Ciceribacter thiooxidans: one gene and its partner. The main gene of each other region encodes a partner of the protein of the gene in region 2 in a complex. Links are inferred from orthologs where the notes say so. Each region holds a gene or a part of one and is shown on either strand. Other genes may lie near its edges.

Region 1 (15,336 bases), 1.4 Mb from region 2 along the record:
GCGGCTTGCCGAGGTACTTTTCCATGTAGACGGCCGGATTGCCGAAAGCGGCTGCCGCTTCGGTCCGGGCGGTGTTGAAGGCTTCCTCGAGGTCTTCCTCGGTCTTGGCCACCTTCATGCCGCGGCCACCGCCGCCTGCCGTCGCCTTGATGAGAACCGGAAAGCCGATGCGGTGCGCGGTGGCCATCAGGTTGTCTTCCGTCACCTCGCCGTCGGAACCCGGAACGACGGGAATGCCGAGATCCATCGCCGTCAGCTTGGCGGTGATCTTGTCGCCCATCAGGCGGATGTGCTCTGCCGTCGGCCCGATGAAGGTGATGCCGTGCGCATCGAGGATATCGGCGAACTTGGCGTTTTCCGAAAGGAAACCGTAGCCCGGATGGACGGCGTCGGCGCCGGTAATCTCGCAGGCAGCGACGATCTGGTGGATGTTGAGGTAGCTTTCGCGCGACGGCGGCGGGCCGATGCAGACGCTCTCGTCGGCGAGCCGGACATGCATCGCGTCGGCATCCGCCGTCGAGTGAACGGCCACCGTGGCGATGCCGAGCTCCTTGCAGGCGCGCAGGACGCGAAGGGCGATTTCGCCGCGATTGGCAATCAGGATCTTCGAAATACCGCTCATGGGCCTCACTCGATGATCAGCATGGGCTCGCCGTACTCGACGGGCCGGGCGTCCTCGATCAGAATTTCCACGACCTTGCCGGAACGCGGGGCCGGGATCTGGTTCATCGTCTTCATCGCTTCGATGATGAGAACCGTCTGACCTTCCTTGACGATCGAACCGACCTCGACAAAGGGACGAGCGCCCGGGGCGGGGGAGAGATAGGCGGTGCCGACCATCGGGGCGGTGACCGCATTCGAGAGATTGCGTGCCGGCTCGGCAGCGGCTGCCGGAGCAGCGGCGGCAACCGGGGCAGGGGCGGCCGCGGGAAACTGGTAGGCCGGGGCCTGCTGCATGGCGACCATCTGCGGACCGGAGCGCGAGACGCGGATTCTCAGGTCGTCCTGTTCGACTTCGATCTCGGTCAGATCGGTCTCGTTGAGGATGTTCGCGAGGTCACGGATCAGCGCCTGATCGATTCCCGATTTCTTTTCAGCCATGGGTGAGGTCCTATATTCTTGTTATTGCGTGATGTTTTTCAGCGCATGCAGCGCCAGGATGTAGCTGTGGGGGCCGAAGCCGCAGATCATGCCCTTGGCGGCCGGTGCGATCATCGACTTGTGGCGGAATTCTTCCCGCGCGTGGATATTGGATATGTGCACTTCGACGACCGGAACGGAAATCGCGCGGATCGCGTCGTGCATGGCAATGGAGGTGTGTCCGTAGGCGCCGGGATTGATCGCAACGCCGACCGCGACGTCATTGGCCTCATGCAGCCAGTCGACGAGCTTGCCCTCGTGATTGCTCTGGCGGAAGTCGACATGGAAGCCGAGCGCGTCACCCGCTTCCTTGCAGTCGGCCTCGATATCGACGAGGGTCTTGCCGCCATAGATTCCGGGCTCGCGCTTGCCGAGCATATTCAGATTGGGGCCGTTCAGCACAAAGATCGTTTTGCTCATGAGGGGTCCGTCTCTCTTCAAGCGCCTCCTATAGACTGAGAGGCCCGCAAGGGAAAGCCCCCTGCGGGCCAGACGCCTGAGTTCCCCCGACTTTGCGGGGGAGAGAGGGGTTGAGACGCTTCTCCGGCACTCAGCAGGCGGTGCGGCCGCAGCTGCGGACGTTCGCGACCTTCTCTTCGATCGCCTTCGAGCCGATGGCCCCGAATACGGCTTCATTGCCGACGATGTAGGAGGGGGTGCCGGTGATGCCGAGGCTGGTGGCGAGCTGATAGGCCTCGTGGACGGATTCGTCGTTCGGGCTCTCGGCCATCTTCTTGCGGATATCGGCCTCTTCGACACCGAGCGAGGCGGCGACTTCGAGCGCGCGCGCCTCATTGGCGCGGCCCTCGCCGCCGAGCAGCGCGCGGTGGAACTCGCCGTATTTTTCCGGCGCGATCTTCCGGAAGGCGTCCGAGACCTTGTGCGCGGCTTCTGAATCCGGCCCGAGGATCGGGAATTCCTTCAGCACGAAGCGAACGTTCTTGTCGCCGGCGATGATGCTGTCCATGTCGGAAAGGGCGCGCTTGCAGTAGCCACAATTGTAGTCGAAGAACTCGACGATCGTGATGTCGCCCTGCGGATTGCCGAGAGAGAGATCGTACTTCGAGGCAAAGAGCGCTTCCTTGTTGGTTTCGACCGCGGCCGAGGCCTGCTGCTGACGTGCCTCCTGCTGCTTCTTTTCGAGCGCGTCTTGCACGTCGAGCATGATCTCGGGGTTCGCGATCAGGTATTCCTTGATGAACTCGCCGAATTCTTTCTTCTGCTGGTCGTCGAGCGCATTCACCGTTGTCGGCAGTGCTGCGGGCAGGAGAGCGAGAGCCGCAACGGCGAGATGTTTGAACGTCAGGGGCATGTCATTCCTCGTAAGGGTCGCCGGCAGGTAGCCGACAGCCGGCTGGCTCCGCCGGAACCGATTGGATTCGGGATCAATGTAGTGTCTGGAACGCGGAATGGAAGGTCGAAAAATGGCCCCTCCGCGCCAATCTCGCCATTGTGAACACAGCAATAATACGGCAAATGTCAGGCGCCCCAGCAGAAGCGAGAGAATTGACAGTGGTCACCATTTCCAAACGCAGTGCCGTCGAACCGTTTCACGCCATGGATGTGCTGGCCGAAGCCACTCGGCGCCGGCAGGCGGGGCAGCCGGTCATTTCCATGGCGGTCGGCCAGCCCGGACACCCGGCCCCACAGGCGGCGCTTGCGGCGGCGCGGGCCGCGCTCGAACATGGCCGGATCGGCTACACGGACGCGCTCGGCACCGGAGAATTGCGCCAGGCGCTCGCCGACTACTACCAGCAGCGACACGGGGTTACCGTCGACGCCGAACGGGTCATCGTCACGACGGGCTCGTCGGCGGCCTTCAATCTCGCCTTTCTCGGCCTCTTCGATGCGGGCGACGCCGTGGCGATCGCCAGACCCGGATACCCGGCCTATCGCAATATCCTCAAGGCGCTCGGGTTGACGGTCGTCGAGGTGCCGGTCAACGCCGCAACGCACTTCACCCTGACACCCGAGAGCCTCGAAGAGGCGCAGCGCGAAGCCGGGCTCCGGCTGAAGGGCGTTCTGCTCGCCAGCCCCGCCAATCCGACCGGAACGGTGACGGGCAAGGCGCAGCTTGCAGAGCTCGCGCGCTATTGCGAGGGCGAGGGGATCAACCTGATCTCCGACGAGATCTACCACGGCCTGACCTTCTCCGGCGACGAGGCGAGCGCGCTGGAGATCGGCGACCGCTCGGTGATCATCAACTCCTTCTCGAAATACTACTGCATGACCGGTTGGCGCATCGGCTGGATGGTGGTTCCGCCGGAGCTCGTGCGCCCGCTCGAATGCCTGGCGCAAAGCCTCTACATCTCCGCCCCGGAACTCTCCCAGATCGCGGCGGTGGCGGCGCTCACGGCCGGTGAGGAACTGGAGCACTACAAGGCGAGTTGCCGTGCCAATCGCGATTATCTCATGGAGCGGTTGCCGAGGCTCGGGCTTCCGTTGCTGTCGCCGATGGACGGAGCGTTCTACGCTTATGTCGACGTCAGCCGTCACACCAACGACAGCATGACCTTCGCCCGAGAAATGCTCTCGGCGATCGACGTCGCGGCGACGCCCGGCCTGGACTTCGATCCGGTGGAGGGGCATCGCGCCATGCGCTTTTCCTATGCCGGAACGATGGCGGAAATGGTCGAGGCGCTCGACCGCATCGAGCGCTGGCTGAAATAGCGCCCGGCGACAAGTTCGCCTTTGATCTCTTGCCGTCATAGGCCAAGTCAGGCTCTAACGTCTGGATTGGATCTGTCGACAAGGCGGGAGGTGCTGATGACTATTTCGTGGGTGAGACAGCCGTCGTTCGAGGCTCCGGAACTGCTGACGGAGCGCACGCGACTGCGCGGGCACCGTGTTTCCGACCTCGACGCGCTGGCGCGCATGTGGGCCGATGAGAACGTTGTCCGCTACATCAGCGCGAAACCCTCGACGAGGCAGGAAAGCTGGGCGCGACTGCTGCGCTATGTGGGGCACTGGCGTCTTCTCGGCTTCGGCTATTGGGCGATCGAGGACCGTCACACGGGCGAATATCTGGGTGAACTGGGCTTTGCTGATTTCAAGCGCGCGATGACTCCTTCGCTCGACCGCATTCCGGAGGCGGGCTGGCTTCTTGCGCCTGAGGCTCAGGGGCAGGGAATCGCGACTGAAGCAATGACGGCGGTTCTCCGATGGGCGGACGCCAATTTCATTGGCGACAGAATTGCCGCCATCTTCGATCCCGCACACGGGCGCTCCATCCGCCTCGCCGCGCGGTGCGGCTTCGTCGTGCAAGGGGAGGCGACGGTCGCCGGTAACAGGGCTCTTCTGATGTCGCGCCGCAGACCGCTTCCCTGACGCCTGCCTGGGACTGGCGCCAGGGGAAGCACGAATGCAAAACGGCCGCCCGAGGGGCGGCCATCGCGTGTTCAGATGTCGGAGGCGGTCTCAGAAGAAGCCGCGCTTCTGCCACCAGCCACCCTTCTTGGGTTTGTCACCTTCGGCTTCCGGCGTGGTCGATTTTACCGACGTGACGACCGGCTCGGACGTGGTGACATTCGACTGGCGATTGGCACGGGCGGGCTTTGCCGGTTCCGCGGCCTCTTCCATCACGGTTTCCTCGGCGACCGGTTCCTCGGCGAGCGTCGCGCTCTTCTCGGCAACCTCGGGTTCGACCGGCGGCGCCTCTTCGGCGATGATCGGTTCCTCAACCGGCGAAACGGCGACCTTTGCCTTGCGGGTACGGCGCGGCTTGCGGGCTACCGGTTCTTCCGCCGATTCGATGGCCGCCATAGCGGATGGCTCTTCGGCCACCGTTTCTTCGGCGATCGCCTCGATCACTTCGGCTGCGGTTTCCGCACCTTCCGCCTCGTCTTCCGCGGTGTCGGTCTCGTCACCTTCAGCCGCGGCGTCCGCTGCACCTTCTTCGCCCGGACGGCTGCGTCGTCCGCCGCGCTTGCCACGACGGCGGCGCTTGCGCTTCTGGCCTTCTTCGGACGTCTCGTCGGCTCCGGCAGAGGCGGCTACGCTGCCTTCCTCTTCGCCTTCATCCTCGTCTTCATCCTCATCGGCGCCATTGTCCGCGGATGCAGAGGAGGCCTCGCCGTTACCGTTTCCGTTGCGACCACGCCGGCGCCGACGACGCTTGCGCTTGCGTCCTTGCTGCTCGTCGCCGGAGCTTGCTTGCGGCGCGGCTGAGGTTTCAACGGTTTCGTCTTCATCCTCTTCTTCCGGCTCGATGTAGATCTCTTCCTCCTCTTCGGGCTCGGAGATTACCGGCATCAGGCTTTCGATCTTGACCGGGTTCAGGACCGGCTCGCCGCGGTCGATGGCGAAGTGCTGCGATCCGACGGTGTCGTCGGAGTCGATCACGATCGACACGCCGAAACGGCGTTCGTAGTCGACGATCGTCCCGCGCTTGTGATTCAGCAGGTAGAGCGCCGTTTCCGGCGTCGTGCGCACGGTGATGTCGTGCGTCGTGCTCTTCAGCAGGAACTCTTCGATGCCACGCAGGACGTGCAGCGCAACAGAGGACTGCGAGCGGATGAGGCCCGTGCCGCCGCAATGCGGGCAGAGCTGCGTCGTTGATTCGAGAACCGAGGCGCGGATGCGCTGGCGCGACATTTCCAGAAGGCCGAAATGCGAGATCCGGCCGACCTGGATGCGGGCACGGTCGTTCTTCAGGCAATCCTTCAGCTTCTTCTCGACGGCGCGGTTGTTGCGCTTTTCTTCCATGTCGATGAAGTCGATGACGATCAGGCCGGCGAGGTCGCGCAGGCGAAGCTGGCGTGCGACTTCCTCCGCCGCTTCGAGGTTCGTCTGCAGCGCGGTGTCTTCGATCGAGTGTTCGCGCGTCGAGCGGCCGGAGTTGACGTCGATCGCCACCAGCGCTTCGGTCTGGTTGATGATGATGTAGCCGCCGGATTTCAGCGTTACCTGCGGCTGCAGCATGCGGTCGAGTTGGGCCTCGATGCCGGAACGCGAGAAGATCGGGTGGATGTCGCGATAAGGCTGGACCACCTTGGCGTGGCTCGGCATCAGCATCTTCATGAAGTCTTTCGCTTCACGATAGCCATCTTCGCCGGCAACGACGATCTCGCTGATATCCTTGTTGTAGAGGTCACGGATCGAGCGCTTGATGAGCGAGCCTTCCTCGTAGACGAGGCACGGCGCCGTCGAATTCAGCGTCAGCGTCCGGACGTTCTCCCAAAGGCGCATCAGGTATTCGAAGTCGCGCTTGATCTCGACCTTGGTGCGGTTTGCACCGGCGGTACGCAGGATGACGCCCATGCCCTGCGGCACTTCGAGGCCGCGGGCGATTTCCTTCAGCCGCTTGCGGTCGGCCGGATTGGTGATCTTGCGGGAGATGCCGCCGCCGCGCGCCGTGTTCGGCATCAGCACCGAATAGCGGCCTGCAAGCGAAAGATAGGTGGTGAGAGCCGCGCCCTTGTTGCCGCGCTCTTCCTTGGCGACCTGCACCAGCAGGATCTGCCGGCGCTTGATGACTTCCTGGATGCGGTACTGCTTGCGCGGCTTGCGAACGACGCGGTCCGGAACCTCTTCCATCGCGTCCTCGGCGCCGACGGATTCGATTTCTTCCTTTTCTTCGACATGATCGTCGTCGTCATCGTCGAAATCGTCATCGCGGCCCCGGCGACCGCCGGCCTCTTCGGAGATTTCGTCCATGTCGACCATGGCGGCCATGGTCTTCCCGCCTTCGTCGCCGCCGTCTTCGTCCGTCGCCTGCGTTCCGGCTTCGTCCGCCTGCTCGGCAGCCGCGTCTGCGGCCTTCTTGCTGCGCGGCTTGCGGGCGCGCCGCGCCTTCGGCTTGGCGGCCGGCTCCTCGGCGGCTTCGACCGGGGCATCCTCGGTCGGCGCGGGTTCGGCAACGGGTTCGCTATCTTCAGCCGGGGAGGCGGCTTCTGCCGCCTGTGCCGCGACGGGCGCTTCGTTTTCCGCGTCGCCGTCGTCGGCGTGGCGGTGCTCCTCGGCCTCGGCGCTCAGCAGCGCCTGGCGGTCTGCAAGCGGGATCTGGTAGTAATCGGGATGGATTTCGGCGAAGGCCAGGAAACCGTGGCGATTGCCGCCGTAATCGACAAAGGCAGCCTGCAACGAGGGCTCGACCCGCGTCACCTTTGCCAGATAGATATTGCCCCTGATCTGTTTCTTATGCTGGGACTCGAAATCGAATTCTTCTATCCGGTTACCACGAACGACGACAACGCGCGTCTCTTCCTCGTGAGACGCGTCGATAAGCATTTTGTCTGCCATGTAAGCTGTGCTCCTCGGCGCCTTCTCGGCAAGATCGAGTCGCACGCTGCTTGAACGGGCGAGAGATATCTTGGGGATGCGCCGGATATAGATGTCTTCGTCCGGTGGGGTGAGCGAGCAGCAACTGAACAGCTTCCGGGGCGCCGGGCGCTCCAAATCCGCTGATGTTTCTGACTACCTGCTGCAACGACATCAAAGACCGAACAAAAACGACAATGCCATAGGCCCTTGGGCCCGATGAATGCTCGCAAAGAGCGCTTGGTGGTTGCCCACCAGTAGATGAAACCGGCCGAGTGCCGGCTTGTGATCCAGTTTCAGGACAAAGCTGCAGATACGGTGGATGAATGTCCGGCAAGCTGGCGCCAAACCTGATTGTGGTTGGCAGCCGCGGCGATGATTCTATCCCGTGGGCATCTCTATCCCTCGGTTGCGTTGTATGTTTTCTCCACCGCAATAGCAAGGGAAAACCCATTTGTGCCATAATACCCATGGATTAGTGGTGTTTAGCGCGCCGGTGTGATTCTCCCGTGCGGGCGGGCCGCGGCGGGCTCGGTGATATCGTTGAAAGGGGCAAGTGTTGCATCAGTCTGGAATCGGTCGGCCGTGGTCGCGCCGTAGTGCGTGGTTGCTCGGCTTCCTGATGGTGGCGCTGCTGTCGCTGATGATACCGGAAAGGGCGCCGGCCGCCGACGAAGATCGGGAGCCGCCGGTGCTCGCCTATGCCGCGAGAATTGCCGGCGACCGCGCGCGGACGCGAATCGTGCTCGATCTCGATCGCAAGCCCGTCTTTGAAGTCCGCTACCTGGAAAAGCCAGATCGCATCGTCGTCGATCTGCCCGCCACGGCGTTTGCTTTCCCCGTGGAGGACTTGAAGGCGCGCGGGCTTTTCAAAGACGTCCGTTACGGTGCGGTCGGCGCCCGGTCCGCACGAATCGTGCTGACGACCGAACGTCCTGCGCAGCTCGCACTTGCTGAAGTCCAGGCCGACGAGGCCGGCAAGGGTTTTCGCCTGGTGCTGGATGCCGAAATGGTGAAGAGGGGAGTCTTCGACGACCTCGTCAAGCGCCAGGCCTGGAGCGGCGGAAGGGTAGTTGTCGACGTGCCGGCCTCCGATGCGGCGGCACGCGGAGATCGGCCCGGAACGTCGAGCCCGGTGCCCGGCAACACCTTCGTGATAGCCATCGACGCCGGTCACGGCGGTATCGACAATGGCGCGATCGCCAGCGAAACCAAGACGCCGGAGAAGGACATCACGCTCGCCTTCGCCAAGGCGTTGCAGCGACGCCTTGCGAGGGAGCCGGGAATCTTTGCCTTTCTGACTCGCGAGGGCGACGAGTTCCTGTCGCTGTCGGAGCGGGTGACGATCGCGCGCCAGCACCATGCGAACCTCTTCGTCTCGCTTCACGCCGACAAACTGCGACAGGACAACATCCGCGGCGCAACCGTCTACACGATCTCCGACAAGGCCTCCGACAAGATGGCGGCCGAGCTGGCCGAGCGGGAAAACCTCGCCGACGCCATCGGCGGTGTCGATCTCGCCGCCGAGCCGGCCGAGGTCACCGACATCCTCCTCGATTTCACCCGGCGCGAAACCCAGGCGTTTTCCGTGGCGATGGCGGAGCAAGTCGTGTCTTCCTTCGACGGGCAGGTCGCGCTGATCAACAATCCGCACCGCTTCGCCGGTTTCCGTGTCCTGCAGGCCCACGACGTCCCGTCGATCCTGCTCGAGCTCGGGTTTCTGTCGAACAAGGACGATGAGAAGGTACTGCTCGACGAAAGCTGGCGCGAGAAGATCGCCGAACTGCTGACCGCCGCGATCAGGCGCTACCGCGAGCCGGTGCTTGCGAACGGTGGGTGATGCGAGCGTTCGCGACAGGCGATGCGCGACACCATCGAGGCGGAGGTGGATTTTGCCGCCAGCCTTATGGAACGAATGCGGACAAGCGATGACCGGCCCTATTTTCCTCACAATCGCGCCTTTACTCCGGAGAGGCATCGAGGAGCGTAGCCGCAACGTCGCCTGGCCGTCCCCGAAGTCTTGCCAATAGGCGCTTGACGTGCAAAACGCGACGACATGTGCGATGTTTGCCATTGCGCGCCGAACCGAAAGCGAACGCCGGTAGCTCGATTATGATCAGACTGATTGGATACTTCTTCGGACTTGCCTCCGTGCTTGCGCTCGCCGTCGCGGTGGTGGTCGCGATCTATCTGACCAACCTCACGAGGGATTTGCCGGATTTCGCCGTCCTGTCGAGCTACGAACCTCCGGTCGCTACCCGCATCCACGCCGATGACGGCTCGCTGATGGCGGAATATGCGCGCGAGCGCCGGCTGTTCCTGCCGATCCAAGCAGTCCCGGACCGCGTGAAGGCCGCTTTTCTGTCGGCCGAAGACAAGAATTTCTACAATCACCCCGGCGTCGACATCTATGGTCTCGGCCGCGCGATTCTCGTCAACCTGCAGAATTTCGGGTCCGGCCGGCGTCCGGTCGGTGCTTCGACCATCACCCAGCAGGTCGCCAAGAACTTCCTGCTGACGTCGGACCAGACGATCGACCGCAAGGTGAAGGAAGCGATCCTGTCCTTCCGCATCGAACAGGCCTATTCGAAGGACAAGATTCTCGAACTCTACCTCAACGAGATATTCTTCGGCATGAACGCCTACGGTATCGCCGGTGCCGCGCTCACCTATTTCGACAAGTCGGTGACTGAACTCACCATCGCCGAGGCCGCCTATCTCGCGTCGCTCCCGAAGGGACCCTCCAACTATCATCCGTTCCGCCACCCCAACGCCGCGCTCGAGCGCCGCAACTGGGTCATCGATCGCATGGTGGAGAACGGCTTCGTTTCGAAGGAGGACGGCGCGGAGGCGAAGAAGCAGCCGCTCGGCGTCACCCTGCGCCGCACCGGTGCCCACCTCTTCGCCTCGGACTACTTCGCCGAAGAGGTCCGTCGCCAGATCATCGAACGCTACGGCGACAAGTCACTCTATGAAGGCGGGCTGTCGGTCCGCACGTCCCTCGATCCAAAGATGCAGATCGCCGCGCGCAAGGCCCTGCAAAAGGGCCTGATCACCTATGACGAGCGCCGCGGCTATCGGGGGCCGGTGAGCCAGATCGACGTTTCCGGTGACTGGGGCACGCCGCTCGCAAAAGTGGCCGGCCTGAGCGACGTTCCGGAATGGAAGCTGGCCGTCGTCCTCGCCGTCTCCAGCGACCGCGTCGATATCGGCCTGCAGCCGGCGACCGAGGCAGGCGGCAAGGTGGCGGCCGAGCGCGGGACGGGCAAGATCCTGGCCGAGGACATGGACTGGGCCTATCGCTCCGCCAGCGGTGACCGCAAGACTGCGAAGTCTCCCGAAGGCGTGCTGAAACCCGGTGATGTCGTCTTCGTCGAACCGCTCGGAGGAGAAGGGCAGAAGGATCGCTACCGCCTGCGCCAGCCGCCGAAGGTTCAAGGTGGCCTCGTCGCAATGGACCCGCATACCGGCCGTGTCCTCGCGATGGTCGGCGGCTTCTCCTATGCACAGTCCGAATTCAACCGCGCCACCCAGGCGATGCGCCAGCCCGGCTCGTCCTTCAAGCCGTTCGTCTATGCAGCGGCGCTCGATAACGGCTATACCCCCGCTTCGGTCATCATGGACGCGCCGATCGAGATCGTGCAGGGCGGCCAGGTCTGGCGCCCCCAGAACTATGGCGGTGGTTCGGCCGGTCCTTCGACGCTCAGGCTCGGCATCGAGAAGTCGCGTAACCAGATGACGGTGCGCCTTGCCAACGACATGGGCATGAATATCGTCGCGGAATACGCTGAACGCTTCGGCATCTATGACAAGATGAACCCGGTTCTGGCGATGTCCCTCGGCTCGGGAGAAACGACGGTGCTGCGGCTGGTCTCGGCCTATGCCGTGCTCGCCAACGGCGGCAAGCAGATCAAGCCGACGCTCATCGACCGCATCCAGGACCGCTACGGCAAGACGATCTTCCGCCACGAAGAACGGGTCTGCGAAGGCTGCAATGCCGACGGCTGGAACAATCAGGAAGAGCCGGCGGTCGTCGACAATCGCGAACAGGTGCTCGATCCGATGACCGCCTACCAGATCACCTCGATCATGGAAGGGGTGATTACGCGCGGCACGGCAGCCGGCAAGGTCAAGCTCGACCGCCCCGTCGCCGGCAAGACCGGTACCACCAATGACGAGAAGGATGCGTGGTTCGTCGGCTACACCCCCGATCTCGTTGCGGGTCTCTATGTTGGCTACGACAATCCGGCGCCGCTCGGCCGTGGTGCGACCGGTGGCTCGCTGTCCGCCCCGATCTTCAACGATTTCATGCAGGCGGCCGTCGCCGGAACGCCGCCGGGCAAGTTCCACATTCCGGAAGGCATGAGCCTGATCGCGATCAACCGCAAGACCGGTATGGCGGCGGTGCAGGGCGAGCCGGATACCATCATTGAGGCCTTCAAGCCCGGCACCGGTCCGGCCGACAGTTTCTCGGTCATAGGCATGGAAAACTACATGGCTCCGGAGGAAATCCTGCGCACGTCGCCGCAGGCGAACGAGGCCGTAACCTCCGGCTCGGGCGGTCTCTTCTAAGATGCTGGACGCGTGCTTGCCGCCCCTTTACAGGAGCGGCGACCGCCACTATGCACGGGGCTCCTTTTCAGCGAGGTGAAATAGCAAGCACATGCGTACGGAAATCGAGAACGTCGTCGACGAAATCAAGCAGGCCATAAGCCTGCTGAGGAGGCATCTTTGACTGGGACCAGGCGATAAGACGACTGGACTGGTTGAACAACAAGGCAGAGGACCCAAACCTCTGGAACGATGCCTCCGAAGCACAAAAGCTTATGCGCGAGCGCCAGCAGCTCGATGACAGCATCAGCGGCGTGAAGGCGCTGGAGCGGCAGCTCACCGACAACGTTGAACTCATCGAAATGGGTGAGGAAGAGGGCGATCAGGAGATCGTGACCGAGGCCGAAAACGCCCTGAAGGCGCTGAAGACTGAGGCCGGACGGCTGCAGGTCGAAGCAATGCTCTCGGGCGAAGCTGACGGCAACGACACCTACCTCGAAGTCCATTCCGGCGCCGGCGGCACGGAGAGCCAGGACTGGGCGAACATGCTGCTGCGCATGTACATCCGCTGGGCCGAGAAGCAGGGCTTCAAGGTCGAGGTTCTGGAAGTGCACGAAGGTGAAGAAGCCGGCATCAAGTCGGCGACGATCCACGTCAAGGGGCATAACGCCTACGGCTGGCTGAAGACCGAATCCGGCGTGCACCGGCTGGTGCGCATCTCGCCCTATGATTCGAACGCGCGACGCCACACGTCCTTCTCGTCCGTCTGGGTCTATCCGGTGGTCGACGACTCGATCCAGATCGACATCAACGAGAGCGATTGCCGCATCGATACCTACCGCTCGTCGGGTGCCGGCGGACAGCACGTCAACACTACCGACTCGGCGGTGCGCATCACCCATATTCCGAGCGGCATCGTCGTTGCCTGCCAGCAGGAACGCTCGCAGCACAAGAACCGCGCCAAGGCCTGGGACATGCTGCGTGCCCGTCTTTACGAGGCGGAACTGAAGAAGCGGGAAGAAGCGGCGAACGCCGAAGCCGCGTCGAAGACCGAGATCGGCTGGGGGCACCAGATCCGCTCTTACGTGCTGCAGCCGTACCAGCTGGTGAAGGATCTGAGAACCGGCGTCGAGAGCACCGATCCGGACAGCGTTCTGAACGGCGACGTCAACGAGTTCATGGAGGCGGCACTGGCCCATCGCATCTCGGGTGGCGCCGACGTCGAGGTCGCGGACATCGACTGACTTCCGGAAGATTGCAGAAATGGCGAGGCGGCGGGACGAAAATCCCGCCGCTTTTGTGTTTCAGAGGCGTTCCTCTGCCGTCTCGGCTGCCGCCGCCGGCCGCAATGTCAGTGCGGCAAGGAAGAGCACCATCAGCGAGCAGGCCGCAATGGTCGCCACCATCGGCATGGCCGTGCCGTCAAAAAACAGGCTTGCGACCCCGATCACACTCGATGCGGTGACGAACTGCAGCGTCCCCATGAGCGCCGAGGCGGTGCCGGCGATCCGCCCGTGACTTTCGAGAGCGAGCACCGCCGACGTCGGAATGACCATGCCGAGGAAACCGTAGGCGACGAAGAGCAGTGCGGAGAGGACGGGCAGGCTGCCGAAGCCGGAGGCGAAGGCCACGAAAAGCATTGTCGAGGCGAGCGCAAAGCCGGCAACCGCGAAGCGGATCAGTCGTCTGAGGCCGAACCGGCGCGACAGCCGGCCGTTCATCTGCGATGCCCCGATGAAGGAGACGGCGTTCATCGAGAACACGACGCTGTAGAGGCTGGGCGAGAGCCCGTAGTGCTCGATCAGCACGAAGGACGAGTTGGCGACGTAGATCATGTAGCTCGCCATACCGAAGGACGCGATGAGGACGAGCCCGAGGTAATAGGGATCGCGCAGAAGCGTTCCGTAAGAGGCAAGGGCGCTGCCGAAGCTGCTCTGGCTGCGGGCTTCCTCCGAGCGGGTTTCGGGAAGCAGCAGTGTGACGAGCACCGCGCCGAGTGCGGCGGCGAGAACCATCACCCAGAAGATCGCGCGCCAGCTTGCCGCGAGCGTCACGGCGCTGCCGGCGAGCGGCGCCAGGATCGGCGACACGCTGAAGACCAGCAACAGGCGTGACATGAGCTGGGCCGCCGCGACACCGGTGAAGAGGTCGCGGACGATGGCGCGGCAGATGACGGCGCCGGCGCAGGCACCGACGCCCTGGAGCGCGCGGAATGCGACCAGCCATTCGATCGTGGGGGAAAGTGCGCAGCCGATCGCCCCGATGGAGAAGAGCGAAAGGCCGAAATAAAGTGGCTTCTTGCGGCCGATCATGTCGGAGACCGGGCCGTAGACGAGCTGCGAGAGGGCCATGGCGACGAAGAATGAGACGAGGCTCGCTTGCACTGCGCCGCTGCCGGCATGCAGCCCTTCGCCGATCTCGGGGAGGGCAGGAAGATACATGTCGATCGCGAATAGGCCGATGGCAGTGAGCAGGCCGAGGACGACCGGAAGGGATGCCTTGATGTTTTGCTGTTGCATGGAAAAAACCTTCGTTGCTCCGCGGCAGGCGGGCCGCGAGGAGGTTGAATCTGATGCGGAATGAATGAATGAGACGCGTCGGCCTATGCCGAGCGGTGACTATGATGTATAAATTATTGGACACAATTGTCCAATTCGTCAAGCCCCTTTATGGTGAGGCATGGATCAGATTACGGATCATCGAAAATCATCGGACGGTCACCGCGCCGGCGCACCGGGCAAGCGCGCCGCAATCATCGACGCGGCGGCGGCGATCTTCGCCGACAGCGGCTATTCGAGCGCGAGCATCGACGCCATCGCCGCCCGCGCCAGGGTGTCCCGCCAGACCGTCTACAACCAGATCGGCGACAAGGATAAGGTTTTCAAGGCGGTCGTGGAGGACGTCACGCAGCGCTCCAGCGCCCGCTTTTTCGCCGTTCTCGACAGCTTCCCCGACACGCCGAAGGACATCGAGACGGATCTCGCCGCCTTCGCCAAGCGGCTGCTGAAGGTGGCGATCTGCGAGGACTGCGGACGCTGGCTCTTCCGTATCCTGTCGCTCGAGGGCGCGCGGCATCCGGAGCTGTTCACGAGCTGGCGGGAATACGGTCCGGGACGCAAATATCCCGCGCTCGCCGCCCGATTCGCGCAGCTCGCCCACGGCGGCTATCTCCAGCTTGATGATCCGTCGCTCGCGGCGCGCCAGTTCATGGCACTCGTCATGAGTGACGTGCGCGCCGACCTCCAACTCGGCCTGCCGATCGCCGAAAGCGAGCTGGACGGGCTCGCACGTAATGCCGTCCGAACTTTCCTCAGGGCATTCGGAAAGCATTGAGAGGGAAGCTTCTGCCGCCCTGTGTCGCCGGTCAGTTCGTTGCCTTCTCGATCT
Region 2 (14,990 bases):
CGGACTGCCTCCGTCGACGCAGATCGTGCCCTTCCGGTCACGCGAGATAGGCCGACATCGAGATTCCATGTAGAGGAAGGGCAAGGGGTCGTGTCTCCCGGTCTTAATGCCGGGTTTCCAGCCTGGCCGGAAGACCCGGAGAGAGATGCAGACTCGACGGCGGTGCTCATTCGTCTCCTCAAACATGTGTTGGTGCATGAGGAGGAGACAACGACCGGCTCTGCCGAAATGTCGTCCCGAACCATGATCGCGCCCGGAGTGCGGGATCGGAAGGCGGGGGCATCCACGCCAGCAGCACCATTCAGTCACGAGACCGCCGGTAATGAGGCTAGAGAAGTCCGGTCGCAGCCAGCGCCAATGGGAGACACACCGGTACTGCCTTCAGGCTCGACGGAAGGGCGACTGCCTGCGGCAACCGCCCTACGGGATAACCCGGCCTTCCCCTTTTTCGGCTACCTTCTCTTTGAGGACGACGTTACCCCCACTGAACAGACGAGGAAGCGCAGCCAAGGCGAGGAGCACGGTGGAGGCGACCACGGACCGCGCGAAGACGGTTCCGAGGGGCGCCCCGGTTCAGGGCAGACTTCCGGACAGGAGGAAGAGGGCGAGGGCGAAGATGACGTCCATAAGAATGTCGACGCCGCCGCAATCGCCGAGCCGATATCAGCCTTCGGTGGCGAAACAGTGCTGACGCATTATCTCACCATGTCGACGCTGGCCTGAAAGGGCGGCTTTCCGCGATTCGGCAAAAGAAAACCCGCCGGTCTTTCGACCGACGGGTTATTGTTGTCGTGACGCAGTGAGCGCTTATTCGGCGTTGCCGCGGTTCTTGAGCGCCGCGCCGAGAATGTCGCCGAGCGAAGCGCCGGAGTCAGACGAACCGAACTGAGCGACGGCTTCCTTTTCTTCTGCGATCTCGAGAGCCTTGATCGACAGCATGACCTTGCGATCCTTCTTGGAGAAGTTGGTGACGCGAGCGTCGACAACCTGACCAACCGAGAAACGCTCCGGACGCTGTTCGTCACGGTCGCGGGAGAGATCGGCACGACGGATGAAGGAAGTGATGTCCTCGTGGTTGACGAGCTTCACTTCGATACCGCCATCATTGATGCCGATGACTTCGCAGGAAACGACGGCGTTCTTGCGCAGGTCGCCGGAAGCGGCGGCTTCGCCAACCGAGTCGCGGCCGAGCTGCTTGATGCCGAGCGAGATGCGTTCCTTCTCGACATCGACGTCGAGAACGACAGCCTTGACGACATCACCCTTGTTGTACTCTTCGATGACCTGTTCGCCCGGACGGTTCCAGTCGAGGTCCGACAGGTGAACCATGCCGTCGACGTCGCCTTCGAGGCCGATGAACAGGCCGAACTCGGTCTTGTTCTTGACTTCGCCTTCGACTTCAGTGCCGGCCGGGTGGCTGTAGGCAAACGCCTGCCACGGGTTTTCCAGCGTCTGCTTGAGGCCGAGCGAGATACGGCGCTTGGACGGATCGACTTCGAGAACGACAACGTCGACTTCCTGGCTCGTGGACAGGATCTTGCCGGGGTGAACGTTCTTCTTGGTCCAGGACATTTCGGAGATATGGATGAGGCCTTCGATGCCCGGTTCCAGCTCGACGAACGCACCGTAGTCGGTGATGTTTGTGACGGTGCCGGTGATCTTCTTGCCGACCGGATACTTGGCGGCAATGCCGTCCCACGGATCCGCTTCGAGCTGCTTCATGCCGAGCGAGATGCGGTGGGTTTCCTGGTTGATGCGGATGATCTGAACCTTGACCGACTGGCCGATGGACAGGATTTCCGAAGGATGGTTGACGCGGCGCCAGGCCATGTCGGTGACGTGCAGCAGGCCGTCGATGCCGCCGAGGTCAACGAACGCACCGTAATCGGTGATGTTCTTGACGACGCCGTCAACAACCTGGCCTTCTTCGAGGTTCTGAACGATTTCAGAACGCTGCTCGGCACGCGATTCTTCGAGAACTGTACGGCGCGAAACGACGATGTTGCCGCGACGCTTGTCCATCTTGAGGATTTCGAAGGGCTGCGGGTTGTGCATCAGCGGGGTCACGTCGCGGATCGGACGGATGTCGACCTGCGAACGCGGCAGGAAGGCAACGGCGCCGTCGAGGTCGACCGTGAAGCCACCCTTGACCTGGTTGAAGATGACGCCTTCAACGCGCTCGCCAGCTTCGAACTTGGCTTCGAGCTTGATCCAGCTTTCTTCGCGACGAGCCTTTTCGCGCGAAAGAACGGCTTCACCGAGAGCGTTCTCGATGCGCTCGACGTAGACTTCAACTTCGTCGCCGACCTTCAGCGAGCCGTCCTTGGCGCGAGCGCCGAATTCCTTGAGCGGAACGCGACCTTCAACCTTCAGACCGACGTCGACGATCGCGACGTCCTTCTCGATTGCCGTGATGATGCCCTTGGCAACATAGCCTTCGGCAAGATCGGTCTTGGCAAAGGATTCTTCGAGGAGGGCGGCAAAGTCCTCCCGCGTGGGGGTAGAAACAGACATGAAATCTCCTAATCGTGCCGCATGGGGGCACGGGTCTGCGCCGGGGGTTAGCGTTGCACTTGCCATACATCTCGTCCGCCCTCTTGGGGCTATCCGGCGCGGGGACGTCGATGTCGGCGAATTCCGTCATATATGGGGCCGGCTCACCGGCTTCCAGATCTGTGTTCTTGCGTCAGGGCGTCGTCAATGATGTCCCTGGCAGCCTGAAACGCCGCTTCTATACTCATTTCCGAGGTGTCAAGCAAGTGCGCATCCTCGGCGGGCCGCAGCGGGCTATCGGCGCGTCCCATGTCGCGCTCGTCGCGCTTCTTCACATCGGCGAAAACGTCGTCGAAGATCGCCGAGGTTCCGCCGGCTACGATCTCGTCAAAGCGGCGCTTGGCACGCACCTCGGGCGAGGCCGTAACGTAGAGTTTCACCGGTGCGTTCGGGCATACGACTGTGCCGATGTCCCGCCCGTCGAGCACGGTGCCGGGCAACTTGGCTGCAAAGCGCCGTTGCGCCTCGACGAGCGCACGGCGAACCCGCGGCATGACTGCGATCTTGGAGGCAGCTTCGCCGATCTCGTGTCGGGCGAGGGTAGCCCGATCGAGGCAGGAAAGGTCCAGCCCGCGTGCTGTTGTTTCCGCAACGCTCTCGTCGTCCAACGGTAGCCCGGCGTCGAGAAGCGCCTTTGCCGTTGCGCGATAGGTGAGGCCCGTGTCCAGATGATGGAAGCCGTAGTGTGTCGCGAGCAGCCGGGATAACGTTCCTTTGCCGGCGGCAGCCGGACCGTCGATGGCTATGGTGAAGGAGGCAGTCATGGGGGCTCACTTTCGAGCGCCTCGGTCCTCGCGCTCCGGTTCGTCGTCAGATGAATAAAATCGGGAAAGACAGCTTCTGTCCCGATATCCTTTGCAGCTTTCGGCAGTCGCGCCCGCGCGGTCCATACTACGTATACGGCGGCTGAATTGGCAAAACGGCGGGTCGTTACCATATCTGGCGCGAACGGTCATCCCTGCCGCGTGGAAATGCGGGAAACCTGCCGGCGAAGATTGCCTTTGACAGGAGAGACTGCAACGATTATGGGGACCGGCTAACAGTTTGACCGGTTGAATGCCGGATTGGCGACGAATGCCATTATTCTTCAGGAATTCAAGAGGCTTTGACAGTGGCGAAAGCAGAACTTGGAACTAAGCGCACTTGCCCCGACACCGGCAAGAAATTCTACGATCTGAACAAGGATCCGATCGTATCCCCTTACACCGGCAAATCCTGGCCGTTGTCGTACTTCGAAGAAACCTCGGTTGCCTCGATCATGGAGAAGGCCGAGGAGGAGGAAGTAGCGGAAGTCGATACCGAAAATACGGATGTCGAGCTGGTTTCGCTCGAAGATGCTGACGACGCCAGTTCGGGCGATGATCTGCCGGATCTCGGCGATGACGACGTCGAACTCGGCGATGACGACGATGATGATACCTTCCTCGAAGCAGACGATGACGACGACGACGAGGACGTGACCGGCATCATCGGTGTAGCCGGCGACGACGACGACGTCTGATCATGGGGTTCCCGGCCCGGAGAGAAAAGTTTCCGGGCCGATCATTTTTCGGCTTGCCATCTTCCGAATCCGGAAGTAATAAGCCGCCACCTGCCGGGAAGCGAAGCCCGATGGGTTCCCGGAACCGGTAAATGCCGGACCCTCGATGGGGCTATAGCTCAGCTGGGAGAGCGCTTGCATGGCATGCAAGAGGTCAGCGGTTCGATCCCGCTTAGCTCCACCAAATTCCCCTTTCTCCATAAGTTGACTGAAGATTGGCGCCGAGTGCTGGTTGTCGAGTGCGCTCGCGTAAAGCCGGACAGCAATGCGTAGCCATTCCTCTTTGGCGTTGAGTAGGGGGACGAGAAAACGGCAAGCGCGCGAACAGTCGACTCTTCGTCGGCTAGCCGAGGAGCTCTCCTCTGCCTTCGCTTTGACTTCTGTCGATCTGGCACCAGTCTGTGATGCGTGCCACGTCGAACCGGGCCTCGCGGTCCTTCAGTTGGACGCGGAGTTTGCCTTCGTCGATGCCGAGCGGGATCCCGACATAAATTCGATTGTTCCCAGCTTCATCGAGAATGTCTATTGCGAAGCGCATCGAATCTCCGGACCGCTGCTTTCATATCTGAATCGCTTTATTCAGGCTATTTTCGCTTTGCTATCTTGAGCGAGGCTTATTGAGCCTTTCCTGTATTTGCGTTTTGCCAACAGCACACGAGTAACAGATCGATGTTTTTGTTTTCGAAGCTCTTCTGGATCGTCGCCCAGCCACTGTCGCTTGCTTTCCTTGCCGGTCTCGTCGGCACTGCCTGCACCGCGGTCCGCCGCCCGCGCGTGGCACTCATTTTTCTCGGTACGGCTCTGACGATTCTCTTCGTCACCCTCTATACCTCCGCTGGAACTGTGGCCCTGCAGAGGCTCGAAGCACATGTCCCGCGACCGGAGCAGGATCCTGCGCAGGTCAGCTGCATGGTCGTTCTGGGCGGTGCCTTCGAAACCGAGGTGACTACCGTTCGGGGTGGCACTGATCTCAACCAGGCGGCCGACCGATTTATTGAAGCATTGCGCCTTGCCTTGAAGTTTCCGCAGTCGCGTATCCTGGTGTCGGGAGGCGACGGCTCCTTTAGCGGTACGTATGAGGGTGACGCTGTCGCCGCCAGGCGGTTTTTTTCCCGATTCGGCATCAGTGAGAGTCGTTTGGTCAGCGAGACCTCCTCGCGAACGACGTTCGAAAATGTCGCCAACAGCAACCAATTGCTGGCCGACCCTGCGTTGCAGCAGTGTCTGCTCATCACCTCCGCCTTCCACATGCCGCGGGCCCTTGCACTGTTTCGCAAGGCGGGCATCGAGCTGACGCCGTGGCCGACCGACTATCGAACGAGCGGACGCGCCACCCTGCGGCTCGATTTCACCCAGCCGACGCTCAACGCCCAGCAAACGGCTACCGCAATGCGCGAGTGGATTGGTCTCTTCGCCTACTATCTGTCCGGACGAACGGCATCGGTGCTGCCGTGAACGCTTCGCGTGGCTATTTCCTGCTGATCGTTACGAACTTCGTTCCGCGCACCCGGACAGTCATCTCGCATGGGGCATTGTCGGTTCGCTCGCAGAAACGTGGATGCATCCTGAAGACAAAGACCATGTTGCCGAACCGCTTTATGAAGTCGTAACCGTAGACTTGGGCGGTTGCAATCAGCAGGTATCCGCCCTCCCTGACCTGGACGTAGAAATTGTGCGGGCAGCCGTCCTCGTTGCAGGCAGGTCCGCGTTCACCATCACAGGTGTACGCGCCATGATCGGAAATAGCATCAATGATGCCGTCGTTGTTGATGTCCAGCCGCCGGATGAAGTTCTGGTCGAATTCTGCGACCTTGCATTGTGAACGAAAGTGGTCTTTCTCGTAGATCTCGGGGTCACTGACGAGACTCTGCTGGGCGGTAGCAGCAAAAGGCGCGCCAAGCAGAAGCGCAGTTTGCAAGATGGCGAGCAGAAGTCGTTTCACGGCGATCGTCCGAACCAGTGGGAGGTTAGTCGACCGGCATGATGATACTCTTGGCTTGCGCCGCCCTGACTCGCGGTGAGACTCAGAAAGGCACCGGATGACGTTGCTCGGTTTTCTTGACTACGCGGGCGTGGCCGTGTTCGCTGCAACCGGTGCACTGTCAGCGTCACGCAAGGAACTCGATGTGATCGGGTTCCTGTTCCTCGCCGCGGTAACGGGCATCGGGGGAGGCACGTTGCGGGATGTCGTGCTCGGGAGCCTTCCGGTCTTCTGGGTGATCGATCCGGGATACATCCTGGTATGTGTGTCGATCGGCGCTTTGGTCTTCTTCACCGCACACCTTTTCGAATCGCGCTACCGCTTACTGATCTGGCTCGACGCCATCGGCCTTTCGGCTTACTGCGTCATGGGCGCAGCCAAGGGTCTCGCCGCCTCCGGCTCGCCGACCGTCGCGGTCGTCACCGGTACCCTGACCGCTGCGGCGGGCGGCATCTTGCGCGACATCATCGCGGGAGAACCCTCGGTTCTGCTTCGCCCCGAAATCTACGTCACGGCAGGTCTTGTCGGCGCCTGCGTATTTACAGGTGCGACGGTCGCCGGAGCACCCGTCTTCGTGGCGTCCGGGGCCGGCGCTCTCTCGGCGTTCGCGATTCGCGGCGGTGCCCTGCGTTTCGGCTGGGCATTTCCACGCTACAAGCCGCGGCCGGGCAGGTCGCCGGAGGATGTGTTGAGATGATGGAGGCCGGTTTGCGGACTACGCGCTTTTTTGCCGCAGCCGAATGACCACGTCAACATGACTGATCTCCAGCCCCTCGGGAGGTTCCGGGAGGTTGTCGATCACGATATTGCTCACCGGTATGTCGAGAACCTCGTTCTCGCCTTCGACGAAAAAGTGGTGGTGGTCGGAAATATTGGTGTCGAAGTAGGTCTTCGCGCTCTCGACAGCGAGCACGCGGATCAGCCCGGCTTCCGTGAACTGGTGCAGGGTGTTGTAAACGGTCGCAAGAGAGACGGGAACGTCTGCTGCAAGAGCTTCTTCATGCAATTCCTCGACCGTCAGGTGGCGATCACCCTTGGCGAAGAGCAGACTGGCGAGCGCAATGCGCTGGCGCGTGGGGCGAAGCCCAGAGCGACGCAATCTCGCTTCCGTTTCCTTGAGGCGTTCTGCCATCATGGAGTTGCTCTCCGGTTCTACTCGAATGCTGGTCTTCTCGACTAGCGATATAACTTCTAAGCGTGGGGCTTTCAATACTTCAGTGCAGGTGGACAGTGGCAAAACGCCGGAAATGCTGGATTTTCCTCCAATTGACTCTGGTCGCGTCGCGATGCTTCCTGTATGGCCACCTTTGAAATATGCGGCTTGAGGCGAGACCTGGGCCGCCAGATGGCGGGCCGTGGCCATTGTGGGACTTCATTTTGTCCCTATCTTGCTCTATGGGTCCAACATTCGCGCAAGCCTGGGGACGACGAAGAAGAATGAAACCGAGACAATCCAGCTACAATTACGAAGAAATCCTGTCCTGCGGTCGTGGCGAGCTTTTCGGCCCCGGCAACGCGCAACTCCCCCTGCCGCCGATGCTGATGGTTCACCGCATCACCGACATCTCCGAGACCGGCGGTGCGTTCGACAAGGGTTACATTCGCGCGGAATACGACGTCCATCCGGACGACTGGTATTTTCCGTGCCACTTCCAGGGCAATCCGATCATGCCCGGCTGCCTCGGTCTCGACGGCATGTGGCAGCTGACCGGCTTTTTCCTCGGCTGGCTGGGCGAGGAAGGCCGCGGCATGGCGCTCTCCACCGGTGAGGTGAAGTTCAAGGGTATGGTCCGCCCGCACACCAAGCTTCTGGAATACGGTATTGACTTCAAGCGGGTCATGCGTGGTCGCCTCGTGCTGGGGACCGCCGATGGCTGGCTGAAGGCGGATGGCGAGGTCATTTACCAGGCGACCGACCTTCGCGTAGGTTTGTCGAAGGATAAGACGGCCTGATCTCAGGCACGTTGAATTGTGATAACGAGAAGGTCTGTTGAGATGAGAAGGGTAGTTGTTACGGGTCTGGGTGTCGTTTCTTCCATCGGGAACGATGCCGCAGAGGTTACGGAATCCCTGCGCAATGCGAAGTCCGGAATCTCCTTCTCTCCCGACTTTGCCGAGTACGGTTTTCGTTGCCAGGTCTGGGGAAAGCCTACACTGGATCCGACCGACCTCGTCGACCGTCGCGCCATGCGCTTTCTCTCCCAGGGGGGAGCATGGAACCACGTCGCGATGAAGCAGGCGATCGCCGACTCGGGTTTGGACGAGTCCGACATCAGCGGTAACGAACGCACCGGCATTATCATGGGTTCGGGCGGTCCCTCCACCCGCACGATCGTCGAGGCGGCCGACATCACCCGCCAGAACAACAGCCCGAAGCGCATTGGCCCCTTCGCCGTGCCGAAGGCCATGTCCTCGACCGCTTCGGCAACGCTCGCCACCTGGTTCAAGATTCATGGGGTGAACTACTCGATCTCGTCAGCTTGCTCGACGTCGGCGCATTGCATCGGCAACGCAGCAGAAATGATCCAGTGGGGCAAGCAGGACGTGATGTTCGCCGGCGGCCACGAAGATCTCGACTGGACCATGTCGGACCTCTTCGACGCCATGGGCGCGATGTCTTCGAAGTTCAACGACACGCCCGCCAGCGCATCGCGTGCCTATGACGCCTCGCGCGACGGTTTCGTCATCGCCGGCGGGGCGGGTGTTCTCGTGCTTGAAGAGCTGGAACACGCCAAGGCCCGTGGCGCCAGGATCTACGCCGAAATCGTCGGTTACGGAGCGACCTCGGATGGCTACGACATGGTCGCGCCGTCGGGTGAAGGTGCCATCCGCTGCATGCGGCAGGCACTCTCGACGGTGAAGGGCGAGGTCGACTACATCAACACCCACGGCACGTCGACCCCGGTGGGTGACTCGAAGGAAATCGGCGCGATTCGTGAAGTGTTCGGGACGAAGATCCCTCATGTTCAGTCAACCAAATCCCTGACCGGCCATTCGCTCGGCGCCGCCGGCGTCCAGGAGTCGATCTACGGCCTGCTGATGATGCAGGAACGCTTTATCGGCGAGAGCGCGCACATCAGCGAGCTGGACCCGGAATTCGACGGCGTCCCGATCGTCCGCAAGCGGATCGACAACGCCAAGATCGACACAGTTCTGTCGAACTCCTTCGGCTTCGGTGGCACCAACGCCACGCTCGTGTTCCAGCGTTACAATGGATAACGGAATGATTGCCTCTATGCAGGGAAAACGCGGCCTTATCATGGGTGTCGCGAACAACCACTCTATCGCCTGGGGTATCGCCAAGGCGCTTGCCGGTGCCGGTGCGGAACTCGCTTTTACCTATCAGGGCGAAGCACTGGGCAAACGGGTGAAGCCGCTTGCTGCCGAACTTGGTTCGGATTTCCTTTTGCCTTGCGATGTGGAAGATCTCACTTCCGTAGACGCAGTCATAGCCGCCCTGAAGGAACGCTGGGGAAAGCTGGATTTCGTCGTTCACGCGATCGGCTTCTCCGACAAGAACGAGCTGAAAGGGCTTTACGCGGACACCTCGCGTGAAAACTTCGTCCGCACCATGGTCATTTCCTGCTTCTCGTTCACGGAGATTGCCAAGCGCGCTGCCGAGATCATGTCGGACGGCGGATCGATGCTGACGCTGACCTATGGTGGTTCGGTTCGCATCATGCCGAACTACAACGTCATGGGCGTCGCCAAGGCGGCGCTGGAGGCGTCCGTGCGCTATCTCGCCGGAGATTATGGTTCGCGCGGTATCCGCGTCAACGCCATCTCCGCCGGCCCTATCCGGACACTTGCCGGTGCCGGGATCGCCGATGCGCGAGCCATGCTTTCGTGGCAGCAGAAGAACTCGCCGCTTCGTCGGACGGTGACGATCGAGGACGTCGGCGGTTCCGCGCTCTACCTCCTGTCCGATTTGTCGCGTGGCGTGACCGGAGAGATTCATTACGTCGACTCCGGCTATAATATCACGTCGATGCCAACGGTCGAGTTTCTGAACAAGGCCGATACGGAGTAAACTTTCCGTAGAGTTAGAGCATAAGAAAGCCCGGCGCTGATCATCAGCGCCGGGCTCTTGTCATTTCTAGGCAACTCAGAGAGAGGCACTCTCTATTTCTTGGCCCACAGGACCTTGAAGCGAGCGTTGCGACAGGTCTCTCCATGTTCGCGGAAGTTCTCGCCGAGCGTCGTCTCGTAGGGAAGACCGCGGTTGGCGACGAGCATCAGCATCCCGCCGCCACGCAGCGCCTGACTGGCGGCGGTGATCAACGCCTTGCCGAGCGATGGTTCTGCGGCGTGCCCCTCGTGGAAGGGCGGGTTCATGATGACCAGGTCGTATTTCTCCTTGATCGGTTCACGCGCGAGATCCTGCCAGAAGAAGCGTGCAGTGACGCCTGGACAGTTCGCGGCCATGTTGGCCTTTGCGCATTCGAGTGCCTGGTAATCGGCCTCGAAGAGGTCGATACGGTTCACCCGTGGTGAGCGTTCTGCGAGCATGACGGAGAGATAGCCCCAACCGGCGCCCAGATCGGCGGCGTTGCCGTCGAAGTTTTCCGGCAGGCGTCCGGCGAGCAGTTCAGAACCGGCATCGATGCGATCGTGGGAAAACATGCCGGCGACGGTTTGAAAACGGTCGTCGACGGTCACCTGGGCAGCTTCGAGCGCGCTGACCGCCGCTGAGCGACCTTCAGGCACTTCGAACCACAGCGCGACACCGTGATATTTTGGCATGTGCTCCACGGCGAGGCCGAGAGCATCAAGACGTTTGCGCAGCGGTTGAATCCCGTCTTCCTTGCCGCCCGCCACAACCACGAGACCGCCGGTCTTTGTGCGCTTCAAGGCCTCGGCAACACGGTTCTCGTTCTCACCGCGATGCTTGCCGCAAAGAACCAGAGTTCCGTCATAGCCATCTCCCTCGGGCAGCGGCAGCGGCGCGGCGCCGGCGGCCTCCAGCTGCAGAAAGGCGGGACGCAACCCCTGCACGGCGACGAGCGTTGCCTCGAAGCCTTTCGGTGTGGCGATGCCGGCTTCGGCCCCGAGGAAGAGAAAGCGCTCTCCCGCCTGCGGCATCGCCAACACATTGGAAGCGAACGGGTGGAACAGTGTCTTCAGGGTATCGCGGCTCATGGCTCGGTCTTCTCTCTCGACGAACAAAAAAGGCGCGGAATTTCTCCCGCGCCTCGGTTTGGGAACAAAGCGTGCTTATTCAGCAGCCTCGCCTTCGTCCTTCTTCTTCTCGGCAACGATTTCCTTGCCGGTCGCCTGGTCAACGGCCTTCATCGACAGGCGGACCTTGCCGCGTTCGTCGAAGCCCATGAGCTTGACCCAGACCTTGTCGCCTTCCTTGACGACGTCCGTGGTCTTTGCGACGCGCTCGGAAGCGAGCTGCGAAATATGGACGAGACCGTCACGTGCGCCGAAGAAGTTGACGAATGCGCCGAAGTCCGCGGTCTTGACGACCGTGCCTTCATAGACCGCACCGACTTCCGGCTCTGCCACGATGGAGTGGATCCACTTGCGGGCGGCCTCGATCTCCTTGCCGGAGGACGAGGCGATCTTGACGGTGCCGTCGTCTTCGATGTTGATCTTGGCGCCGGTCTTTTCGACGATTTCGCGGATAACCTTGCCACCCGAACCGATGACTTCGCGGATCTTGTCGACCGGGATGTTCATCACCTCGATGCGCGGTGCGAATTCGCCGAGCTGGCCGCGGCTCTCGGTGATGGCCTTGGCCATCTCGCCGAGGATGTGCTTGCGACCACCCTGTGCCTGACCGAGTGCGACCTTCATGATCTCTTCGGTGATGCCGGCGATCTTGATGTCCATCTGCAGCGAGGTGATGCCGTCGGTCGTGCCGGCAACCTTGAAGTCCATGTCGCCGAGGTGGTCTTCGTCACCGAGAATGTCGGAGAGAACGGCAAAGCGCTCGCCTTCCAGGATCAGGCCCATGGCGATACCGGCAACGGGCTTCGCCAGCGGAACACCGGCGTCCATGAGAGCGAGCGAAGTGCCGCAGACGGTCGCCATCGAGGAGGAACCGTTCGATTCTGTGATCTCGGAAACCACGCGCAGCGTGTAGGGGAACTGTTCGGCGGTCGGCAGCATCGGACGAATGGCGCGCCATGCGAGCTTGCCGTGACCGATTTCGCGACGACCCGGGGAGCCCATGCGGCCCGTTTCACCGACAGAGTAGGGCGGGAAGTTGTAGTGCAGCAGGAAGCGTTCCTTGTACATGCCGGTCAGCGAGTCGACATACTGCTCGTCTTCGCCGGTGCCGAGCGTGGCAACGACGATCGCCTGAGTCTCGCCGCGCGTGAAGAGCGCCGAACCATGCGTGCGCGGCAGGATGCCGACTTCCGATACGATGGCGCGAACCGTTTCCAGATCACGGCCGTCGATGCGGCTCTTGGTGTCGAGGATGTTCCAGCGAACGATCTTCGCCTGCAGGTGCTTGAAGACGGCGCCGATGACTTCGTTCGAATACTTCGGCTCTTCACCTTCGGGGAAGAAGTGTGCCTTCACCTTGGCCTTGACGGCGTCGACAGCGGCGTAGCGCTCGGCCTTCTGCGTGATCTTGTAGGCGTCACGCAGTTCAGCTTCGGCGATCGAAAGCATTTCGGTCTCGAGAGCGGAATGATCTTCCGGTTCGAATTCGCGCGGCTCCTTTGCGGCAACTTCGGCGAGCTTGATGATCGCATCGATGACCGGCTGGAAGCCGCGGTGACCGAACATGACCGCGCCGAGCATGACGTCTTCCGGCAATTCCTTGGCTTCGGATTCGACCATGAGAACGGCGTCCGAGGTCCCGGCGACGACGAGGTCGAGGCTCGATTCATCCATCTCGTCGAGGTGCGGGTTCAGCACGTATTCGCCGTTGATGTAACCGACGCGGGCGCCGCCGACCGGACCCATGAAGGGGACGCCGGAGAGCGTCAGGGCCGCCGAGGTGGCAACCATCGACAGGATGTCCGGATTGTTTTCAAGGTCGTGCTGGATGACTGTGACGACGACCTGGGTGTCGTTCTTGTAGCCTTCCGGGAACAGCGGGCGGATCGGACGGTCGATCAGGCGCGAAACCAGCGTTTCATTTTCCGACGGACGACCTTCGCGCTTGAAGTAGCCACCCGGGATCTTGCCGGCGGCGTAGGTTTTTTCCTGGTAGTTAACGGTGAGCGGGAAGAAGTCCTGGCCCGCCTTCGGCGCCTTGGCCGAAACGACGGTGGCGAGAACGACGGTCTCGCCGTAGGTGGCGAGAACGGCACCGTCGGCCTGACGGGCGATCTTGCCGGTTTCCAGCTTCAGCGGGCGGCCTGCCCACTCGATTTCTACGCTGTGAATGTCAAACATTGTCTTTTCCTTCTCCGCGGGGACGCAGCGCTCATGTTCCGTCTTGCGAAACAGGCCGTCGCGGCGCGGAATGCTGACGTATCACGGGCAAGACAGCAGGAAGCTTTTCAGATGGAGCATGGCGTCTGCGGTACGAGGTTCCGCGCCATCACGCCCCGCGCGCTCTCGAAGCCAAGGCCTCATTGCGCGTGCCAGATCGTCCTGGCAAAAGCACCCGGCAATCCTGCCCCATGACAGGTCATCGGTTGGTTCTGGCGACGCCGGCCCATCCGGCTCGCCCTATGTTGCGGCCCGGGAGCTTTCGCTCCGGCAGAGCCTTCAGGACAGATGTCCCGATAGAAAGCCGGCGGACCTCCGGAAGGAGGTCCGCCGGAACACGTTAGCGGCGAATGCCCAGGCTCGTGATGAGCTTCGTGTAGCGGCCTTCGTCCTTCTTCTTGAGGTAGTCAAGAAGCGAGCGGCGGCTCGACACCATCGTCAAGAGGCCACGGCGGGAATGGTTATCCTTCTTGTGGCCCTTGAAGTGCTCCGTCAGGTTGTTGATCCGCTCGGTCAGGATCGCAACCTGGACTTCCGGAGAACCGGTGTCGCCTTCGACGGTTGCGTATTCCTTGATGAGGGCAGCCTTGCGCTCTGCAGTAATCGACATCGCAGTATCCTTTCAATGTCAGGAGAGAAGACGCCAAATGCCGAGATGTCGTCCAGCATTGGCCACGAAAAGCAGGTGGACGGACCGCCATGCTGGCGCTGCCTATAAACCATTCAGGTCAAAATTGGAAGCGCTGATTGCAAAGCGCCGTCTCAGCTGAAAACCCGCCGCGGATGGAACTCTCCACCGGCAATCTCGCCGATCGCGACAAGCTTTCCGGCGACGAGCGCAACGGCTTCCGGTTCCGCAACGGGCGCATCGCGACCACGCAGGATGATCGGATTGCCCATGCGAAGGCGATGCGCCTGATCGTCGCTCACCCTGATCTGCGGCAAGGCGGCGAGCGCTTCGCCGGTATCGATCAAAAATTCGTCCAGCGCCGCCAGCCGCTCGTCGCGGTCCTCGATCTTTTCCAGCGCGACGAGGTCCGCCAGAGGCACCATGGTCTCCTCGGAAAACGGGGCGACATAGGTGCGTCGAAGGAGCGAGATATGGCCAAAGCAACCGAGGTCGCGGCCGAAATCGCGGGCCAAGGACCGGACATAGGTGCCCTTGCCGCACTCCACCTCGAAATGCGCATGGTCCTTCTCGGACCGGAGCAGTGTCAGGCGATGAACCTCGACCTCACGCGAGGGAATGTCGACGGTCTCTCCGTCACGGGCGAGGTCATAGGCGCGTTCGCCGGCGATCTTGATCGCCGAGAATTGCGGGGGCACCTGTGAAATAACGCCGGTATACCGTGGCAGCAGCGCCCGTATCTCCTCCTCCGTCGGCCGATCCGGCGATGTTTGGGTCGCCTCGCCTTCGAGATCGTCGGTGGAGCGTTCTTCGCCCCAGGTAACGGTGAATTCATAGATCTTCCGGCCGTCCATGACATAAGGGACGGTCTTTGTCGCGTCGCCGAGCGC

What was found.
Region 1: the proteins of pnp (region 2) and H4I97_RS09535 are in contact, whole or in part, in a cryo-EM structure (PDB 9QH0), measured with the Escherichia coli proteins. The link is inferred for Ciceribacter thiooxidans from one-to-one orthologs.

The regions. Positions count from the first base shown.
Region 1 is NZ_CP059896.1:1,973,296-1,988,631, reverse strand. What follows is about bases 4,358-7,687. They hold H4I97_RS09535 (Rne/Rng family ribonuclease), read right to left. Parts: upstream 7,381-7,687; coding sequence 4,558-7,380; downstream 4,358-4,557. Other genes in these bases: H4I97_RS09540 (GNAT family N-acetyltransferase), read left to right, coding at 4,358-4,467. Also shown: accC (acetyl-CoA carboxylase biotin carboxylase subunit), read right to left, coding at 1-622; accB (acetyl-CoA carboxylase biotin carboxyl carrier protein), read right to left, coding at 628-1,101; aroQ (type II 3-dehydroquinate dehydratase), read right to left, coding at 1,123-1,560; H4I97_RS09550 (DsbA family protein), read right to left, coding at 1,691-2,452; H4I97_RS09545 (pyridoxal phosphate-dependent aminotransferase), read left to right, coding at 2,653-3,810; more of H4I97_RS09540, read left to right, coding at 3,907-4,357; H4I97_RS09530 (N-acetylmuramoyl-L-alanine amidase), read left to right, coding at 8,042-9,238; H4I97_RS09525 (penicillin-binding protein 1A), read left to right, coding at 9,511-11,970; H4I97_RS09515 (multidrug effflux MFS transporter), read right to left, coding at 13,254-14,468; H4I97_RS09510 (TetR/AcrR family transcriptional regulator C-terminal domain-containing protein), read left to right, coding at 14,629-15,282; H4I97_RS09505 (hypothetical protein), read right to left, coding at 15,314-15,336. UniProt on the Escherichia coli protein: Endoribonuclease that plays a central role in RNA processing and decay. Required for the maturation of 5S and 16S rRNAs and the majority of tRNAs. Also involved in the degradation of most mRNAs.
Region 2 is NZ_CP059896.1:3,414,322-3,429,311, reverse strand. What follows is about bases 10,862-13,845. They hold pnp (polyribonucleotide nucleotidyltransferase), read right to left. Parts: upstream 13,434-13,845; coding sequence 11,289-13,433; downstream 10,862-11,288. Other genes in these bases: rpsO (30S ribosomal protein S15), read right to left, coding at 13,813-13,845; H4I97_RS16955 (class I SAM-dependent methyltransferase), read right to left, coding at 10,862-11,213. Outside these bases: H4I97_RS17020 (hypothetical protein), read left to right, coding at 358-723; rpsA (30S ribosomal protein S1), read right to left, coding at 808-2,514; cmk ((d)CMP kinase), read right to left, coding at 2,658-3,317; H4I97_RS17005 (TIGR02300 family protein), read left to right, coding at 3,665-4,054; H4I97_RS16995 (hypothetical protein), read right to left, coding at 4,437-4,631; H4I97_RS16990 (YdcF family protein), read left to right, coding at 4,763-5,548; H4I97_RS16985 (hypothetical protein), read right to left, coding at 5,562-6,035; H4I97_RS16980 (trimeric intracellular cation channel family protein), read left to right, coding at 6,133-6,771; iron response transcriptional regulator IrrA, read right to left, coding at 6,790-7,209; 3-hydroxyacyl-[acyl-carrier-protein] dehydratase FabA, read left to right, coding at 7,512-8,027; fabB (beta-ketoacyl-ACP synthase I), read left to right, coding at 8,070-9,293; enoyl-ACP reductase FabI, read left to right, coding at 9,298-10,104; more of H4I97_RS16955, read right to left, coding at 10,197-10,861; more of rpsO, read right to left, coding at 13,846-14,082; tRNA pseudouridine(55) synthase TruB, read right to left, coding at 14,235-14,990. UniProt on the Escherichia coli protein: Involved in mRNA degradation. Catalyzes the phosphorolysis of single-stranded polyribonucleotides processively in the 3'- to 5'-direction. Also involved, along with RNase II, in tRNA processing.